4 regions of the Oceanobacillus sp. AG genome follow, and region 3 is predicted to be linked to each of the others. Evidence: riboswitches for the same ligand, from Rfam matches in the RefSeq annotation. Region 3 holds a riboswitch; each other region holds the start of a gene.
The links. Region 3 has a riboswitch for S-adenosylmethionine ahead of metK (methionine adenosyltransferase). Riboswitches for the same ligand answer to the same signal wherever they lie in the genome.

Region 1: it holds a riboswitch for S-adenosylmethionine, as region 3 does, so the genes downstream of both, GN217_RS00225 (O-acetylhomoserine aminocarboxypropyltransferase/cysteine synthase family protein) here and metK (methionine adenosyltransferase) in region 3, are expected to answer to the same signal.
Region 2: it holds a riboswitch for S-adenosylmethionine, as region 3 does, so the genes downstream of both, GN217_RS12735 (cyclase family protein) here and metK (methionine adenosyltransferase) in region 3, are expected to answer to the same signal.
Region 4: it holds a riboswitch for S-adenosylmethionine, as region 3 does, so the genes downstream of both, GN217_RS10805 (methionine biosynthesis PLP-dependent protein) here and metK (methionine adenosyltransferase) in region 3, are expected to answer to the same signal.

What each region holds. Positions count from the first base shown of each region.
Region 1 is NZ_WOWT01000002.1:44,335-49,512, forward strand. It holds gene GN217_RS00220 (GDSL-type esterase/lipase family protein) at 1-462, opposite strand, end outside; gene GN217_RS00225 (O-acetylhomoserine aminocarboxypropyltransferase/cysteine synthase family protein) at 633-2,342, opposite strand; SAM riboswitch class I at 2,462-2,579, opposite strand; gene rarD (EamA family transporter RarD) at 2,844-3,749, opposite strand; gene megL (methionine gamma-lyase) at 4,036-5,178, shown strand, end outside.
Region 2 is NZ_WOWT01000023.1:8,417-13,594, forward strand. It holds gene GN217_RS12730 (ABC transporter ATP-binding protein) at 1-898, opposite strand, end outside; gene GN217_RS12735 (cyclase family protein) at 1,182-1,934, opposite strand; SAM riboswitch class I at 2,010-2,113, opposite strand; gene GN217_RS12740 (hypothetical protein) at 2,211-2,651, opposite strand; gene GN217_RS12745 (LysR family transcriptional regulator) at 2,950-3,867, shown strand; gene GN217_RS12750 (thioredoxin family protein) at 4,041-4,280, opposite strand; gene GN217_RS12755 (response regulator transcription factor) at 4,437-5,105, shown strand; gene GN217_RS12760 (sensor histidine kinase) at 5,126-5,178, shown strand, end outside.
Region 3 is NZ_WOWT01000008.1:6,097-11,274, reverse strand. It holds gene pckA (phosphoenolpyruvate carboxykinase (ATP)) at 143-1,723, opposite strand; SAM riboswitch class I at 2,062-2,167, shown strand; gene metK (methionine adenosyltransferase) at 2,289-3,494, shown strand; gene GN217_RS04990 (gamma carbonic anhydrase) at 3,877-4,401, opposite strand; gene GN217_RS04985 (tetraprenyl-beta-curcumene synthase family protein) at 4,503-5,178, shown strand, end outside.
Region 4 is NZ_WOWT01000018.1:13,616-18,793, forward strand. It holds gene ssuC (aliphatic sulfonate ABC transporter permease SsuC) at 1-685, shown strand, start outside; gene GN217_RS10795 (ATP-binding cassette domain-containing protein) at 711-1,511, shown strand; gene GN217_RS10800 (YqhV family protein) at 1,482-1,757, opposite strand; gene GN217_RS10805 (methionine biosynthesis PLP-dependent protein) at 2,210-3,340, opposite strand; SAM riboswitch class I at 3,417-3,528, opposite strand; gene GN217_RS10810 (bifunctional metallophosphatase/5'-nucleotidase) at 3,706-5,109, shown strand; gene GN217_RS10815 (YunC family protein) at 5,178-5,178, shown strand, end outside.

The sequences.
Region 1 (5,178 bases), on a different contig from region 3:
TGCCTCTTCCAGTGCTTCAATGATTTCGGGTTGCCCCAAGCGGATTAAAAGCTGATCCGTCCGATTTCCTGGGATTCCAAAGTTTTCAAATGTTGCAATCTCGTCCTCTTGATTGATGGAACGCTCTAAAATGCCGACATAGCCGCCACTATTTGTTGCATCACCAACTCCACGGGTCAACGAGTCACCAATCGCAACAATTTTCACTTCCCGTTGGAAAATCCGGCCAATCGTCTCTCGGACAACATGGGTTAATCGTTCGGAAAAGCTGTTTTCCTCTTCTTCAGTTTCTTCCTTATCTTCCAGTTCATCTTGTTCGGGTTCGATTTCTTCCTTCAATTCTTCTGCATTTTCCTCAGGGATCAACGGTTGGGTTAATGCTGGGGGCTGACCATCGATATAATAAAGTATTCCTATTGTTAAAAGAATGATTGCAAAAAGAATAAATAATATTTTTTTCATCGTATCACACCTATAATCTGTCTACTACCAGTATAAAACGTGGATTTAATTTGTCTAGTATGCTCTATCTACCCAATTATTCTACGCACAAAAAGTTGAAGTTAAACGAGGAGACAGGAACAAAAAAGAAACGAACGCACCTTGCATTCGTTTCTTTAATAAAAAAATTGTTATATTTCGATTGCTTCTTTTGCTGCTTTACTGCCACGGATACGGTCTAATTCATCCGCAATGGACTTGCTTTCGATCACGTGAATGCCTGCTGCTTGTGCATATTCTGCTGCTGCATCATCGATGTTATTTTCAATCCAAAGAATTTTACTTTCTTTATTTATAAGTTGCTCGATTGTTTCTTTCGGAAGTTCTTCTGCATTTACTACAAGAGCATCAAGTGTTTCGGAAGTGCCATTCAATTGTTTTGGCTCCTCAACCGCTACAACTTCAAAACCGTAGTTACGCAACTTCTTCTCGGTTGCTTCATCAACACCAGTAACTGCAATTGTTTTCTTTCTCAACCCATTGGAGCGATCGAAAGGCGAATGGAGCAACCAGTTAGCTGCGTCATCCGCAGTCGGTGTGAATTGTGGTGCTTCACCAGTTGCTTTTGCAATAGCTTGGTCAAGGTCTTTCAAGATATCTTTCGTTGACTCAAGACCAATTGATAGCCGGACAAGCTCTTCAGGCGTACCACTCTTTTGTAAGTCCTCTGCACTTAGTTGTTGGTGTGTCGTTGAAGCGGGATGAATAATAAGGGATTTCGAATCTCCAACGTTTGCCACATGGGACCAGAGGGTAATGTTATCGATCAACTTACGTCCTGCTTCCCGGCCACCTTTAATACCAAATGTAATTATAGATCCTGCGCCTCGGTTTAAATACTTTTTCCCCAATTCATAGGATGGGTGCTCCTCAAGCCCTGGATAGTTGACCCATTCAACAGCTGGGTGGTTCTTTAGGTACTTAACGACCTCTTTCGTATTTTCCAAATGACGATCAATACGTACTTGTAAAGACTCTAGCCCTTGAATGAAAGTGAATGCGCTCTTTGGACTTAGTGATGCACCAATATCACGTAGAAGTTGAACACGTAATTTTGTTGCATATGCAGCCGGTCCTACATCTGCGTATTTTAAACCTTTATAGCTATCGTCCGGTGTTGTGAACTCAGGGAAACGCGGGTTATCCCAGTTGAAGCGTCCACCGTCAATAACGACACCGCCGATAGTTGAACCATGACCGCCAATCCATTTCGTTGCCGAGTGGATCACAATATCTGCGCCCCAGCTAATTGGTTTTGTGATGAATGGGGTTGCAAATGTATTATCGATAATGAGTGGAAGCCCATTTTCATGCGCGATTTCAGCAACTGCTTCAATATCAAATACGTTCAAGCTTGGGTTCGTAATCGTTTCCCCGAATATTGCTTTCGTTTTATCCGTGATTGCTGCACGGAAATTCTCCGGGTTTGTTCCGTCTACTAGCTTAAATGTGATTCCGTATTTCGGTAAGGTGTTTAGGAACAGGTTATACGTTCCACCGTAAAGATTGCTGTCCGCAATGATTTCATCACCGGTTCCAGCGATGTTTAGAATAGCGAGCGTAATAGCAGCCATTCCGGAAGATGTTGCCACTGCTCCTACACCATCTTCAAGATCCGCAATCCGTTGTTCAAAAGCTCCGACGGTCGGGTTGGTGATTCTTGTATAAATGTTTCCTGCTTCTGTGAGCCCGAAAAGATTTTGTGCATGCTCCGTATCCCGGAAAACATAGGAAGTTGTTTCATAAATCGGAACCGCTCTTGCCCGTGATGTTGGATCTGCTTCCTCTTGACCAGAGTGAAGAGCTTGTGTTTCTAAATTGAAAATGTTGAATTCTGACATTGATAATTCCTCCTTGGTTTTGAAAAATATGTAGCTTGGAATGTTTTGGAGAGAGGGGAATAATTAAAACGCCCCCCTTCCTTAAGAAGAGGGGCGTATAGTTTACTATACATATCCTCCTCTTATCTTCCAGATCCGGGTAGATCTGTAGGATTTAGCACCATTAAAAGTAAAATTGCTTACTTCAAGGTTGCCGGGCTTCATCGGGCCTAATCCCTCCGCCGCTCTTGATAAGAAGATTTCTTGCTTCAGATTTGCTAGAAGCGCGTTAATTGCGCTACTTAAAAATCTTTTATAAATTTACAGATGATTATAACGTTTAATCCAGACTAATGTCAACCCCTTTAGTTGGTTTTTTAAAAAAGATTGATACCGGGACATGGGGTCAGAGCGTTTGTCCCGCTGGTCTGGGACATGGGGGTCAGAGCAATTGTCCCGCAGGCGCTGGAACATTGGGGTCAGTGTATCTGTCCCACTGGGACAAGTGCTCTGACCCCATTCTTATGTATTTGCCTGTCTTTTCGCTGGGTGATGATATACCGAGCTTAAATAGAGAATTAATGCAAACCAGATAAATAAAAAGGCGATAAATTTTTCTATTGAAAAAGCTTCATGATAGACGAATACTCCTAGGAAGAGCATGATCGTCGGTGTAATGAATTGTAAAATCCCTACCATAGATAGCGGAATTGCTTTTGCTCCATTAGCAAATAATAAAAGTGGAATTGCTGTGGCGATCCCTGCGCCAATAAGTAAAAGATTTGTCCCGGATATAGCAGAGGACAGAGTGAAAGCTTGACGTGGTAGCAGGAAAAGGTAGCCCGCTGCAATTGGTGTAACTAGCATCGTTTCAATCGTTAGGCCATGGGTGGAGCTAATGTTGATTTTCTTTTTTAGAAGCCCATAGATTGCAAAGCTTGTTGCAAGGGCGAGTGAGACCCAGGGAAAGACACCGCTTGATACGCTCAGATAAAGGACACTTATGGCACACAGAAGAAAGGCAAATCCTTGTCGCATCGTTACTTGTTCCCTTAAAACGACAATACCTAAGAAAATGCTCATTAATGGATTAATATAATAGCCTAGGCTTGCTTGGAGGACGTAACCATTCGCGACTGCCCAAATGAATAAGAACCAATTCGTCGAGATAAGAATTGAAGCAGCTGCAATAGCTAGTAGGTCCTTTGGATTTCGTAATAAATTTCGGCACGTATGGAGAAACGAACGGAATTGTTTGATTGTAAGCAGTAAAGCAATCATGAAAATGAATGACCAGACAATTCGATGGGCGAGCGTTTCCATTGGATTCACATGATCGAGAAGTTTCCAGTACATTGTTAAGAAACCCCAAAGCAAATATGCACTAAACGTATATAACGTACCTAACTTCATTTCCCTCGATTCCATCGTCACCAATCCCCCATCCTAACCCCTCTGTAAGTATAAAAACAATATTAAGACTAATTACGCAAAAACGCAAGAATCGGGACAGGGGGTCAGTGCATTTGTCCCGCTGGTAGGTGGGACATTGGGGTCAGTGTAACTGTCCCATTGGGACAAACGCTCTGACCCCAAGTGTCCCCCAAGTGTCCCAACTCCCTTGGAAAACGCTTTCATAATAGTGTTTTTTCTTGTATGCTAGTTATAGAGATATTGCTTCATTTTGAAATGAGAAGTAAAGGGGAGGAAGCATATGACAAAGAAATATCAAAGGTTTGAAACTGCAGTGATTCATGAGGGTTATGATGAGAAGGAAATGCTCGGAAGTCTGTCCATTCCACTATTTCAAACATCCACTTATGTTTTTGACACGGCAGAACAAGGCGAAAGACGATTTAGCGGGGAAGAGGAGGGATTTGTTTATTCGCGTTTAGGAAATCCGACCGTTCGTGTGCTTGAGGAGCGGATTGCCCGGCTTGAAAATGGAGAGAAAGGTCTTGCTTTTGCTTCAGGTATGGCGGCTGTCTCGGCGGTTTTATTATCCTTAACGAAGTCAAATGATCATGTTTTATGCTCTGCTGGGCTTTACGGCTGCACGTACGGATTATTAACACTGATGAAGGAAAAATACAATATCACGTCAGACTTCTCCCTGCTTGACTCAGAAGATGCAATCCACGCTAAAATAAAACCAGAAACCGCATTGATTTATGTTAAAACACCGATCAATCCTACAATGAAGCTTATTGATTTGGAACTTGTAACAAAAGTTGCGAAAGAATATAGTATTCCAGTCGTCGTGGACAATACGTTCTCTACACCTTATTTACAGTGCCCGCTTGATTTAGGTTGTGACGTCGTTCTTCATAGTGCTACGAAATATATTGGAGGCCATGGTGATGTCATTGCTGGTCTTGTCGTCGGTAAAGCAGATTTTATTGATGATTTGGCAATCACCGCGCGTAAGGACATTGGCGGAATTATGTCACCATTTGATGCGTGGTTACTGCTCCGCGGCTTGAAAACATTGCCCATTCGAATGGGCCGTCACTGTGAAAATGCAGCCAATATTTTTGAAAAGTTAAAAGGGCATCCAAAAGTTGCTTCGATTTATTTTCCAGGCGATACGGAATCAAGCGACGGAAAAATTGCAGCAAAGCAGATGAATAAGAGTGGCGGAATGATTTCTTTTGAAATAAAAGGAAGTAAACAAGATGCCCAGTACTTTATGAACCGCTTGAATTTTATTAAAATTGCAGTGAGTCTCGGGGATGCGGAGACATTGATTGAACATCCAGCAACAATGACACATGCAGTCGTGCCGGAAGCGTCTCGTTTAAAGATGGGCATTACCGATCAATTGATCCGGCTCTCGATCGGGCTTGAAGCTTGGGAA
Region 2 (5,178 bases), on a different contig from region 3:
TCAGATCAAAGAATTTATCTTCGAGAGTTGATTTGGTGACTTGCACTTCATAAATGAGAATATTTTCTTTCACCAAATCGGAAATGAGTAGCGGGATATTCTCCTTCTCGGTTTGGAACGTGATTTTACCGTTTGTTTGGGCAGCAGGTGTTTTACGATTGACGACTTCAAGGGCTTTTTCAAGTGGTGTTGCTTCCATTTCCACTTGCAGCAGTTGTTGTTCGCCTGCTGGTGTATTTTCTTTCACAGCTTGAATCGCCACAAGTTCGCCATTTTTAATAATGCCGATCCGGTCGCACATTAACTCGATTTCGGACAATAGGTGGCTGGAAATGATAACTGCAACATTATGTTCGGTTGCAAGTTTCCGGATATATTGTCTGATTTCTCGAATGCCGGCAGGGTCTAGTCCATTCGTCGGTTCGTCGAGTATGAGAACGGATGGCTTATGTAATAAAGCTTGGGCGATTCCTATTCGTTGTCGCATCCCAAGTGAGTATCGGCCAACTTTTTCATTCATTACTTTTTCCAGACCGACAAGTTTAACCGTCTCATCAATTCTTTCCTGCGTAATCCCTGGAATCATCCTTGCATATTGTTTTAAGTTTTGTGCGCCTGTTAAAAAGGGGTAGAGCTCTGGATTTTCAACGATTCCGCCAACTTCACGGATTGCTTCTTTAAATTCTGTTTTAATACTTTTGCCGAGAATATGTACGTCGCCTTCTGTGAGTTTCATTAACCCTACCATCATACGGATTGTCGTTGTTTTCCCGGCACCATTTGGTCCAATGAAGCCGAATACTTCCCCTCTATTAATGGTAAAGGAAAGGCCTTTAATGATTTCTTTATTGCCGATACGTTTTCGGACATTCGTCAATTGCATTGCAATTTCGGTCATTCTATTCCCTCCTCTATCGTGTTCTCTAGGTGGTACGGAAAAAGGGGTGGGAAAGTTTCATTTTTACTGATTTTGGTAATAATATATTCAAAAAGATGATCGGCAGAAATGTTTTTCTAGCCGATCATCTTTTACTGTAAGGGCACTTCCGCCTTTGATTTAAGGGGAGCTATGCTTTTATATTACCCCATACTTTTTTTGCTTCTGTGCTACCTCACTGAATGAAGTTTCACTTTACGAATAAACCAAGAATACTCGTGACTTCAGTTGTGAGAGATTTAATTTAGGGTAGTATTGCGAACGATCGTACAGGAAATCCACTTGCTTTTTCAGGCTTTGGAACGATATTGAAAATGATGGCACCTTTTGTTGGAACTTTATCCAGATTGGTTAGCAGTTCGATCTGATAGGTGTCTTGCTCTAGTACGTAATATTCTCCGATGAGTCTGCCGTTTTTTGCAGCGTCGATAGCGGAGTCGGTGTCAAAGGTTTCGTGGCCGACTGCTTTGATTTTTCTTTCTTCAAATAGGAATTCGAGAGCGTCAATTCCCCAGCCGGGAAGATGTGGATTACCGTCTTCATCCTTATTCTCAAAACGCTCTTTATCTGGCCAACGCTTGCTCCAATCGGTACGTAAGGCGACAAATGTGCCTGCTTCAATTTCACCGTGGACTGCTTCGAACTTGAGGATATCTCCTTTCGTCAAGGTGAAGTCATGGTTATGTGCTGCTTCCCTTGATTTATCAATGACTATGAGCGGTAAGACAAGTTCTTTTAATTTAAGTTCATCAAGGTAGCGCTGATGTCTTACGAAATGAACTGGAGCATCGATATGAGTACCGTATTGTCCGGCAAAAGAGAACTGTTGGGCAAAGAACCCATCGTCATGGTTGTAAAGTGTCTTGAATGCGGCGTCATCAAATGCTGCAAAATGCGGTGAATCAGGGCCGAAAGTGTGAGTCAAATCAACCCATTCTTTTTCTTTCAGTAGTGAGATTGCTTTTTGTAATTCTATTGCTGCTTGTATTGTCGTCAATTTCATCCCCCCTAAAATTATAAAAAACCCTCTTCTTGAAATAAGAAGAGGGTTAGGTAGCATATCTGCCGGCTCTTCTTATCTTCGAGCAAATGCATGCTCCTGGAATTGGCACAGTACTCCAAAAGCCTGTTGCCGAGGTCTCAAAGGGCCAGTCCCTCCACCTCTCTGGATAAGAAAAAATATTAAGAAATTAGTTAAATAATAGAATATACCGAAACCAGAAGAAAGTCAACACTTAATTCGGGGACAGGGGGTCAGAGCATCTGTCCCAGTTTACCGGCAAAAAATAATTATTTCATAAGGGGTTGTTTGGGCTGGAATACTCTTTGTTGCTGCACCATAAACAACAATTAAATTTCTCCTAGCAGGGTTTTGTTTGAAGTCTTGCCCGTTTGTTAATTGCATCTGTGTATCAGGACCGATATTTAGCTGCAAAGAGCCGTCACTGCTGATTAATTGCTCATTAAAATAACTTACCTTTACTTGGCTATATGGATTTTCCTTCACGATAACTAATGCCCGGTATTGCGGTGGATAAATTAAAATTGTGGCTGCATCCCCATCATAATAACCGGTGATCTGATCTCCGACTTTGATTTTTTCCTGATATAGAAAGAACGTATCTGGTCCTGCAACGAAGTTTACGACAGCACCGGCATCATTCTGAACAGATATAAACTTGTAACAACCGAAATTATCATTAGGCGGATACATCGGAAAGTCATCTACACTTGTGACGCGGCCGGTAAATGATTTGAAATTGATTCTACTCACTGGAACCACTCCTTTTTATAAAATTAGCCCACAATAGTTTATGAGAACTTAGGTTAAAAGTGCTGGAGTGGGACAAGTGCTCTGACCCCATGTCCCAGTGGGACACGGGGGTCAGAGCACTTGTCCCGATTTCTATACAGGGTGTGTTGGTTATGATTTAATGGAAATAATGGAAAAGTTATTGAGGTTGTTCGGTATATGGATGTTTAGACCATAATAAAGATGGAGGAGGGATTTAATGGAATTAAGACAGCTGGAATATTTCATGACTGTATGTGAAGAACTGCATTTTACGAGGGCTGCTGAGAAATTGAACATTGCCCAGCCGACATTAAGCCAGCAAATCAAAGTTTTAGAAGGCGAGGTAGGAATTCCGCTCTTTGACCGGATAGGGAAAAAGACTGCATTAACGGAGGCCGGAGAGATTTTATATAAGCATTGTAAGCAGATTTTCTATGAATTGGAACAAGCACAAGCGGCAATTGGAGAACTGAATGGATTGGAAAGAGGAAGGCTTACAATCGGATCCTTGCTTACTTGTATGAATTACCTACTTCCTCCTGCACTAGTTCGCTTCAAAGCTCTTTATCCGAATATCAAACTGTCTGTCCATGGATTGCGGACAGAAGAGATTGAAAGAAGCATACTGGAAAATAAACTGGATCTTGGTCTTACGTTCCTGCCGAATGGAAATGATGAGTTGGAGGAAATTTCATTATATACAGAGGAACTGGCACTTGCTGTTCCCAAAGGTCATCCACTTGCGATAAAGTCGGCAGTAAACTTTGATCAAATTACCAATATCCCATTAATACTTATGCCGGAAAATTATCAACTTCGGCAGTTAATTAAGGGCTACGCTCGAACTGTCGGGATCACGATTAATCCGGCACTTGAGCTGACAACATTGGAATCAATTATCCAACTGACGGAAAAAGGTATGGGAGCCCCCATTTTACCACTGCCGTACTTGGAACATTTAAATAATCAAGATATAAAAGTTGTGAAAATACTAAATCCAACCCCACAAAGGGAAATTGGTATTATCTATCGAAAAGATAAATTCATGTGTACAGCAACCAGAGCCTTTATCGGAGAAGTGACGAAAGCAGTAGCAGGTGGGGTAGAGGAGCAGGCTATTAACATCAATCCATGAAAAAAGCAGTTCAGGCACTAAGTTGTCTGAACTGTTTTATCAATTATATTTCTATAAATTATGAAAATACAGTGGGACAAGTGCTCTGACCCCCTGTCCCAACCCCCTGTCCCACTGACAAGAACGCCCGAACCGTCGCCCTAGGGAGATTGGTTCGGGTGTTGTTTTGGTTTTTAGTCTTTTTTAACATCTTCCATACTTGCGCCGTAATTAATATGATAGGTCTGTCCGTTCAGCACTAATGCTGGAACAGATTTTACTCCAGCCTCTTCTGCTTCATTGATTCTAGAAGGATTTTCCTCGAAATGGACAATTTCTAAATCTACTTTCGAATCATCTAGATAATCTAATACCATTTTTTCCGCATTGACGCATACTGGACAACCCGCATGATAAAATATTGCTTTCTGCATGTGAATACCTCCTTTTTCTCTTATATTTAGCTTAGAACAAGTAGGTAGCTATAACAATTAGAAATTTTCTATCGTAATGATAGGTTTTAACTATGCTAAGATAAAAGAATAGAGTAAATGATAATAAAAAAACATGAATAATAAATGGAGGGGCATATGGTTCATATATTATATATTGAAGATGATAAAGAAATAGGTCATTGGGTCTCAACAGATTTAACGGAAAGAGGTTATAAAATAACATGGCTGCAGTCTGGGGAAAATATGGAGAGCTATTTGACTTCGATAGATTTAGCGATTTTAGATGTAATGCTGCCTGGATTAGATGGATTTTCTCTTGGCAAGCGTCTGAAAAAAAGTGCACCAGATATACCAATTATTATGCTTTCGGCTCGAACTGCCGTGGAGGATAGACTGGAAGGTCTCCGTTTTGCAGACGATTATGTGACAAAACCCTTTCATCCCGATGAACTCGCTGCCCGGATTGAAGTATTGCTGCGAAGGTTCCAGCGACATGACGAAGTATTAGAAATTAAGCATTTGCAGATTTACCCGAAAGGCATGCGGATTATCAACAAAAATAATGAGGAGGAAATATTATTAACAGGTAAACAATATCATTTATTCCAGTACTTTATCCGACACTTAAATCAAATATTAACAAAAGAGCAATTATATGAAGGTATCTGGGGAGAGAGCTATATCGAAGGTGATAAAACATTAATGGTGCATATCCGATATTTACGAGAAAAAATTGAAGAAAATCCATCTGTACCAACAGTCATTGAAACGATTCGCGGTATTGGATATCGGGTGAAACAATGAGGAATTTCTTCAGGTCTCTGTTGGCAAAATACATGCTCCTAATCGTGATCGCAATTTCTTTAGTACAAATTGC
Region 3 (5,178 bases):
TTCCCTCATGTTTAGAGGAGGGGGTATTACAGACCGTTAATACGTGATAAAAAAACTTCCGATTTTAATAAAAAATCGGAAGTTCCAGCGAAGTCGCTGTTAATAAAATTTATAATTATCCTTTTGGGATGAGGATACATTGTTACCCTTTATACACGGGACCTGCTGCTTTAGTAGCATCACTCACGTTCTCAAACTTCGCAAAGTTCTCGTGGAATTTCTTAGCGAGTGCTTTCGCTTCCTGTTCGTAGGCCGCTTTATCTTCCCATGTATTCTTCGGGATGAGTACTTCATCAGGCACACCTGCTACGTGAACAGGAACCTGCAAGCCGAATATATCATCGGTTATTGTTTCGATATGATTCAATTCACCTTCTAGCGCGGCATGGATCATCGCGCGTGTATAGGATAATTTCATTCGGTTTCCAACACCGTAAGACCCACCAGTCCAACCCGTGTTTACGAGGAATACATTAGAATTATACTGATCGATTTTTTGTCCAAGCATATCCGCATACTTCGCTGGTGCGAGCGGTAAGAATGGGGATCCAAAGCAAGCAGAGAAGGTCGCTTCCGGCTCCGTCACGCCGCGCTCTGTCCCAGCAAGCTTACTAGTATAGCCGCTTAGAAAATGGTACATAGCCTGTTCTTTCGTAAGCTTGCTGATCGGTGGCAATGTTCCAGACGCGTCGGCCGTTAAGAAAATAATCGTATTCGGATGACCAGCAACACTTGGAGTGACGATGTTATCGATATTATCTACCGGATAAGCTGCCCGGGTATTTTCCGTCAAGCTCGTATCGTCATAATTTGGTTCACTTGTCACATCATCAATCGTAACGTTCTCAAGTACAGAACCAAAGCGGATCGCGTTGAAAATTTGTGGCTCTTTCTCTGCAGAAAGATTAACACATTTAGCATAACAGCCGCCTTCAATATTAAATACACCATTCGGACTCCAGCCATGTTCATCATCACCAATCAACCGGCGGTATGGATCAGCAGAAAGAGTCGTTTTTCCGGTTCCGGATAGGCCGAAAAATAATGCCACGTCACCCTCTTGACCAACGTTCGCTGAGCAGTGCATCGATAGAACATCCTGCTGTGGCAGCAGATAGTTCATTACAGAGAAAATCGACTTTTTAATTTCCCCTGCATATTCCGTTCCCCCGATTAATACGACACGCTTCTTGAAGGAAATGATGATGAATGTCTCTGAATTCGTCCCATCTTCTGCAGGGTCTGCTTTAAAATGCGGTGCTGAAATAACCGTAAATTCTGCTTGATGTGTTTTAAGTTCTTCTTCTGTAGGTGTTATAAATAGTTGACGGGCAAAAAGATTATGCCAGGCAAATTCGTTAATTACTTGGATCGGTAAACGATATTTTTCATCCGCTCCAGCAAAGCCTTGGAACTGATAAACTTCGTCCTTTTCCATTAAGTAATTTACTACCTTTTCGTGTAACTTATCAAAGGAAGCTTCATCGATCGGTTGATTCACTGGACCCCATTCAACCGTATCTTCCGTAATCTCGTCTTTAACAATAAATTTGTCTTTCGGTGAACGACCTGTATATTTACCTGTAGTTGCAGTTACTGCTCCTGTTGAAGTTAGAACGCCTTCATTTCGATCTAACACGCGTTCCACCAGACGAGCTACTGAATAGTTTCGATTCAAATTCTCGTGTTCTAATAGTTGGTTTGTCAATGATTTCTCCACCATTTTCATTCTTATTCTCCTGCCTTTTAAAAGGTTTTGTTGAAGGAAGACTGCAAACTTCCTCCTTATCGCTTATCTTAAATCTGACATTAGTATAACACATTAAATGGAATAGTCCATACTAATTGAAAAATTTTTTGAGAACTGTCGGTAACCTATTTTAGTTCGTTATCATTTTTGTTGGAAAACGATTTCAATATGTTGTTCTATATTTGATTGTAACAAAGAACAGACAGTATGAAAATAAAACTGGTAAAAAATAATGAAATATGATACGCTATTTTTCAGTAATCGATTATTAAGTAACGAATCCCTTTTAAATAAGGTTATAATAATTTCAATTCTTATTCAGAGCTGGTGGAGGGACAGACCCGGTGAAGCCCAGCAACCTCACGATTTGTGAAAGGTGCTAATCTGTTGCAAGGAATTTTCCTTGAACAATAAGAGTGAAAGGCTAATTAATCCTTTCCTCATACTTGCGGGAAAGGATTTTTATTTTCATGCTTTGAATAATGGAACGAATGGAGATTGGGTTCCGTTACATATTACAAAGGAGAGAACAAGCCAAATGGCTGCAAATGCAAATCGTCGTTTATTTACTTCAGAATCAGTAACAGAGGGACATCCTGATAAAATGTCGGATCAAATATCTGATGCGATACTGGATGATATTTTAAAAGAAGATCCAGATGCACGTGTGGCATGCGAGACAGTCGTTACAACGGGAATGGTGCTCGTAGCAGGTGAAATCACAACTACAACTTATGTAGATATACCGCAAATTGTCCGCCAGACGGTGAAAGACATTGGTTACACCCGAGCAAAGTATGGCTTTGATTATGAAACTTGTGCCGTCATGACTGCAATTGATGAGCAATCACCTGATATTGCCGGTGGGGTCGATAAGGCACTTGAAGCAAGAGAAGGGAAGATGGAAGAAGAAATAGAAGCAATCGGAGCAGGTGACCAAGGATTAGTGTTCGGTTATGCGACGAAAGAGACGGAAGAATATATGCCACTTCCAATTAGTCTTTCCCATAAGCTTGCAAGACGTCTTTCCGATGTAAGAAAAAACCGGGTATTGGATTATTTACGTCCAGATGGGAAGACACAAGTTACCGTCGAATATGATGAAAAGAATCAACCAGTTCGTGTGGATACAATCGTTGTTTCTACTCAGCATCATGAAGACATTCCGAATGAACAGATTATTTCTGACATTCGAGAGTATGTTATAAAACCGGTTATACCAGAAGCGCTTTTAGATGAAGATACAAAATACTTCATCAATCCATCTGGCCGCTTCGTGCTTGGCGGTCCGCAAGGTGATGTCGGCTTAACGGGCCGGAAGATCATCGTGGATACGTACGGAGGCTACGCACGTCACGGCGGAGGTGCTTTCAGTGGGAAGGATCCGACAAAGGTGGACCGTTCCGGAGCTTATGCAGCTCGATATGTAGCGAAAAACATCGTGGCGGCAGGGCTTGCTGCAAAATGTGAAGTACAGCTTGCTTATGCGATCGGTGTTGCAGAGCCTGTATCCATCACAATCGACACATTTGGAACGAGCGAGTATCAGGAAGAAGTATTAGTGGGAGCGGTGCGTAAGCTATTTGACCTTCGACCTGCAGGGCTGATCGAGATGCTTGATTTACGGAAGCCGATTTATAAAAATACAGCGGCTTATGGACATTTCGGCAGAACCGACATTATTTTCCCGTGGGAAAAACTTGATAAAGTTGAAGAACTGCAAAAGATAGTTTGTGAAAAGTAAAAAGCGCGAAGGTGGAAACGTCATTATGGTATAGTTTCGCGGCTGCCGGGGACATGAGGTTACTCGTCCCACCGAAGACCGATTGTACTAGCGTATCCAGTAGTCAAAGTAGCGTAGTAATCGTGCCTCACAGGATAGTTCGGTGTTGCTCATACGTTTTAATAGTTTTATCACGCATTAACGGTCTGTAATATCCCTGCCTTAAATAGGAGGGAAGTCCGACATGTGAAGGTGGGGAATAAACAGTCCGTAAATCCCTGATTCTGTTCAACTAACATTCAGTGGGGAGGGAATTCCCCACTGAATGAAGTTTCACTTTATATGAAGTGCAATAAGAGCTATTCCGTTGAGTCGGGATAGCTCTTATTGTATAAAGGAAAATTTATTTTTTCCCCAAATCTGTATGTATTTTATAATATTGACCTTTCTCCACGTAGGATTTTCTTACCCGTTCCATTTCTTGGTAATCAGCCGCTGTTAGGTCTCTTGCGTATTTTGCAGGGTTTCCCATATATAAGGTGTTTGGTGGAATTTTTTTCCCCGGTGGCACGAGGCTTCCTGCTGCTACAAATGCATTTTCTCCGATTTCCGCCCCATCTAGGATGATTGCTCCCATACCAATAAGGGCGTTCTTTCTAATAATGGCTGAATGTAGGGTGACTTGATGGCCGACCGTAACGTCATCTTCAATAATAAGTGGATTATCAGGGCTTTGGTGCAGAACGGTCAAGTCTTGGATGCTGACTCGTTTACCAATTCTTGTTGGTGCGATATCACCGCGGATTACAACGTGGAACCAAATGCTCGAATCCTCATCGATTGTGACATCTCCATTTATAACAGCGTTTTTTGCTAGGAAAACTGAATCATGAATTTTTGGATAAACCCCCTGATAATGATCAATCATATGAACACTCCTATTCCCTTGTATTTTTTAAGCTCAATGTTGATAATAATGATAGTATAACAAATCTATGTAAAAATGATGAAATGATGGAGGCGCAAGGAATGCAAGTACCGAATACAGCAACTGGGTTACTATATGAAGTCTACAACACTTTATTTCCTATTGTTGAGGAAGAGATGAAAGGGTGGGAAGAGAAAGCAGCAGCTATTCCAGATAAGGAACTGCAACTACAAGCCCTAGCCAGTATCGATTCAAAAAAATTCCATTGTCAGGGTGGTGCTGTGTTCGCATTGCTTGCTGGAATGAAGTATGAAAAAGCGATTCGTTTTATCGTTGCATATCAGACGATCAGCGATTACTTAGATAATCTCTGTGATCGCAGTACATCACTTGATCCGAAAGATTTTCGTATGCTCCATGAGGCGATGAAGGATGCGCTCCGTCCTGAAGCAGCTTTGCAAGATTATTATGCTTATCGGTCGGAGAAAGCTGATGGGGGTTATCTTGAGAAATTAGTGCTTACGTGTCAAGCTGCATTGAAAGACATCGACGACTATGAACAAATCCAGGAATATTGTTTAGAACTATGGACGCTGTATGCGGACCTTCAAGTACATAAACACGTCAAAGTGGAAGAGCGTATCCCGCGGCTGACAACTTGGTATAAGGAAAAGAAAGATAAAGCGCTTGGATTAAGCTGGTATGAATTTGCAGCAGCGTCTGGATCAACGCTTGGCATTTTTTGTCTTGTGTCTTATGCAATGGGCGGGAAAATGA
Region 4 (5,178 bases), on a different contig from region 3:
TATGTCCATTACAGGCATTCTTTCAGAAAGAATAATACCTGCCCCAACACAAATCATCGAAGCGGCAATTCTTCTACTAGGAAACGGGGAATTGTATGACCATATGTCCATTAGCTTAACAAGAGCAGCAGTTGGCTTTATCATCGGTGGATCAATCGGTTTTATGCTTGGTTTACTAAATGGCGTATTTCGCATTTCCGATTTACTGTTTGATACATCCATTCAAATGTTGCGGAACATCCCGCATTTGGCTTTGATTCCGCTTGTGATTTTTTGGTTTGGGATAGGGGAAACATCAAAAATATTTCTCGTAGCTTTGGGGGTGTTGTTTCCCGTTTATATTAATACGTATCACGGAATTAAATCGGTTGATAAGCGATTAATTGAAATGGGTGAGTCTTATGGATTAAAAGGCTACAAACTATTTTTTCATGTCATTTTACCAGGTGCACTATCTTCCATTTTAGTTGGAATTAGATTTTCCCTTGGAGTGATGTGGTTAACACTAATCGTCGCGGAAACAATCTCTGCTCAATCGGGGATTGGCTATATGGCTATGAATGCTAGAGAGTTTATGCAAATGGATATTATCGTCTTAAGTATTCTCATTTATGCAGTGTTTGGGAAGGTGTCTGATGTTATTGCGAGGTATCTCGAAGGAAGGTTATTAAAATGGAATACATGAAGAATATTAAAGGGGGGGAGTTGATTTGCTATCGTTACAACGAAATGGCGTAAACGTTCAAATCAATAGCCTTGAAAAAAGTTATGGTAAGCGCGAAGTATTAAATGGGGTAAACGTAAATATAAAGGCAGGAGAATTTGTTGCGATTGTAGGGAAAAGTGGTTGCGGGAAAAGTACATTCCTCCGCCTTGTTGCAGGCCTAGAAGATGCCAAGGCTGGTTCGATTCAATTGAATGAGGAGCGATTACAAGGTCTAAATAAAAAGGCCCGAATGATGTTTCAAGATGGCAGGTTGCTTCCGTGGAAGCGGGTAATTGATAATGTCTGTATCGGACTCCCTGGCGATCAGCAAAAGAAAGCTTTAGAATCCCTCACCCAAGTGGGGCTGGAAGATAGAGCAAATGACTTTCCTTCCATGCTTTCCGGTGGTCAAAAACAGCGGGTTGCTTTAGCAAGAGCATTGGTTCATGAGCCAAATTTACTTCTACTAGATGAACCTCTAGGCGCACTTGATGCGCTAACAAGGTTAGAAATGCAAGAACTGATTGAAACATTATGGACAGAAAAGAAATTTACAGCAATTCTTGTTACACATGATGTAGAAGAAGCAGTTGCAATAGCGGACAGGGTGATATTAATAGAGGATGGGAGGATAGCGTTAAACCAAAACATTGCGTTGGCACGGCCAAGAAAACGAACAAACCCGACCTTTGGTATGTATGTAGAAGAAATCCTTACAAGAATTATGAATAAAAGAACAGAAAAAGAATATACACAACCGTTTCATGAAAAATCACTATCCCTTCTTAATTCCGTAAATAATTAGAGCAACGCCAAGAAAAATCCACAGGAATTTACTAAAGGATATTTTTGTGGACATCCCGATTATCCCAATTGCAGTAGTGAGCAGGAGGATAAGGGGGCCGACAAAAGCGAGTGAACTATTAATGATTAAAGTTTTTTCTATCTCATTAAATTTAATCATTAAAAATGCCGCAAATATTTCGATCGAACCGGAAAAAATCCGTAATAAGGCTATAGACAGAACAGCCTTTTCCAATAGACTAAACATCGTACTCCCCCTGCAAAAATATGTTTATTTTTAAATATATGCCCGGCCAGTCCAAAAAAGGACTGTATGAAAAATTACAAGCTTAAAAAGGGAAGTATGTATGCAAAAGATGAAAGAAGGGGTTTATGCCTTTATATATGAAAGAGATCTGTATTCTTCCGATGACCTTACAACTCGCTGCAAAATAATATTAAAACTGCATTAAAAGCAATTTTTATTAATTTAAATACCTATCTTTTAAGGGGATTCTCTTAAAAGATAGGTATTTTCTGCAGATAAAGATAGGACCACTTCAAACAAACCTTCTTACCAGCTTCGACTATGCAGAGACTGCTGCAGAGGGAGAAATCTTAATGAGACACAGCGACCGATGCAGTCTCCAAACGCACTTAGTAAATTTCGGGAGCGTTATTATGATTTGTAGGGTTTATCTCTAGTGTTATATCCCACTTTCATTTATTTAATCCAAAAACAGTAGCTGCCTGGATTTTTTCAAAAACCGTATCAAGATCTAAAATGAGATCATCAATATGCTCAATTCCAACAGAAAAGCGTAAGAGGCGGTCATCGACCCCGCGACTTTCCCGCTCATCCAGCGGAATATCGGCATGGGTCTGTGTGGTCGGATATGTAATAAAGCTTTCGACACCACCTAGGCTTTCTGCAAAGGTGATCAGCTGCAGATTTTGTAAAAATGGATTAATTAAAGCTTCATCCTGTAAACGGAACGAAAGCATCCCGCCAACTCCTGGATATAGAACATTCTCGACTGCATCGTGCACATTTAAATATTCCACTATTTTCTTCGCATTCTCCTCATGACGTTTCATGCGCAGTCCAAGTGTCTTCATCCCTCGAACAATTAAAAAAGAATCGGCAGGGGAAAGCACTGCCCCAGAAGAATTATGATTCGTTGCAAGGAGTTCTGAAATATCTTCATCTTTTGCGACGACTAATCCCGCCAATACATCATTATGGCCGCCAATATATTTCGTTGCACTATGAATGACGATATCGGCACCGAGCTCTAGTGGCTGCTGTAAATAAGGTGTTAAAAAAGTGTTATCGACAATGAGTAATAAATCATGTTCTTTAGCGAGTTCGGCATATGTTGGGATATCAATTGTCTCCATGAGCGGGTTCGTCGGAGTCTCAATGAAGATAGCTTTTGTACTTTCCGTAATCAATGCCTCTACAGCAGCGACCGATGCGAACTCGGAATAGCATGCCTTTATATTGTATTTTTCCTCATATTGCTTTAATAAACGATAGGTTCCACCGTACACATCCGCTGAAAACAATAAGGAAGCCCCAGATTTAAACAAGGATAATACAAGTTGAATGGCAGCCATTCCGGAACTGCAGGCGAATCCTGCATAGCCATTTTCCAAATCGGCAATGCCCTTTTCCAGGATCTCTCGCGTCGGATTTTTCGTTCTGCTATAATCGTATCCGGTTGATTCACCGAGACCCTGATGTTCATAGGCAGTAGTTAAGTAAATCGGTGTACTTACTGCTCCCGTTTTTTTATCCGATCGATTTCCTAATTGGACTAAACGACTTTCAATCTTTTGTTTTGTCATCTTATCACCCTATTCTTCGTAATAAAAAAGAGACCTTCTATAAGAAGAAGGTCCCGGTATCTACACAAGTACGCTCTTCTTATCTTCAAGACGGCAGGCCGTCAATTGGAATTAGCACCGGGCTCACGTATTTAAGCTGGTTGCTGAGACTTCATTGGGCCAAATCCCTCCGTCTCTCTTGATAAGAAAAAATTATGAAGTTTTTAATGATTGAATATATAATAGTACAGCTATTCAGAAAATGCAAGAGAAATAAAGAATACATAATGAATATGCAAAATAGTTTGCATCAGGAAGAATCGCTGATATAGTTTCTTATAGGAATCCATTTGATTATGGACGGTTTAGGCTAAGGAGCAATATTTATGAAGGAAAAACTTTATTTTTATTATACAAATGATTTGCATAGTGATTTCAGCCAGTGGCCGCGGACAGCTGGCTATTTAAAGGATATGAAAAAGAATCGTATCGCTCGGGAGGAAGCCCATTATTTAGTTGATGTTGGTGACCATATGGACCGTGTTCATCCAATATCGGAGGCTTCGATGGGAAAGGCGAATGTGAAGCTTTTAAACGAGGTCGGTTATGATGTCATCACACTTGGGAACAACGAAGGGATTACACTATCCCATGATGATTTATATCATTTATACGACGGGGCGGAATTTGAAGTTGTCTGTGCGAACTTGAAGCATAAAGAACATAATCCACCTGCATGGCTGCACGATACTCGAATTATCCAGACGGAATCGGGACTAAGGATCGGAATGATCGGGCTTACTGCTCCGTTCAATGCTTTTTACGGGCTACTCGGCTGGTACCTAACTTCCCCCTTTGAAGAGTTGGAAAAACAGCTGGCCTCTTTAAAGAAAGAAGCGGATATTATCATTCTTCTATCCCATTTAGGAATTAGTGAAGATGAAGCGATTGCGCGGAAATTCCCGGATATCGACGTTATTATTGGAGGGCATACTCACCATCTGTTGCGGACCGGTGAATATGTGAACAACAGTCTTCTCACTGCTGCTGGCAAGCATTGTATGTATGTTGGCGAAGTTATCTTAACATATGATCATGATAAAAAGGAGCTCATCCATAAAGAGGCTTATACAACAGATGTATCAAGCTATCCCGAAGATGAAGATACGAGAGGGCTGCTTACTGAATTGGAAAAAGAAGCTTCTGGAATATTGGGAACAGAAGTTGTTTATCTAGAAGAAGGGTTTCAAGCGGATTGGTTTAGCGATGTGCCGATGATGCAAGATTTGACGGAAACAGTACGGAAATGGACGGATGCTGATGCATCTTTGTTGAATGCTGGACTTCTGCTTGACGGCTTGCCAAAAGGAATGGTCACTTACGGTGATATCCACCGGATTTGTCCGCATCCGATCAACCCAGTTGTCGTGCATTTGAGGGGAGATGAATTGATTGAAGTGATCCGTGCTTCCTTGAAGAAAGATTTCATGGAGATTCAATTGAAAGGATTCGGTTTCCGCGGGAAAGTCATTGGCAGAATGCTTTTTGCTGGGTTATCCATATCTACGACACTACGGGCGAACGGAACGGAAGCAGTGACAGGGGTAACGTTCCGTGATGGTTCAGCTGTGGAAAAGCAGAAAACATATCGCATTGCTACTGCCGATACATTTACTTTCGGTCGCCTTCTCCCTGAAATTGCCAAATCAGAAATGAAACAATACTTCCTACCTGAATTTTTAAGGGACTTATTACTCGATACGTTAAGAAATAAAACACCGCAGCCTTAAGATGCCGATTGTGACAGAGGAGCCTGCTTTTGCATACTTTATTATGTAACTAAAGGAGGCATCCGGAGA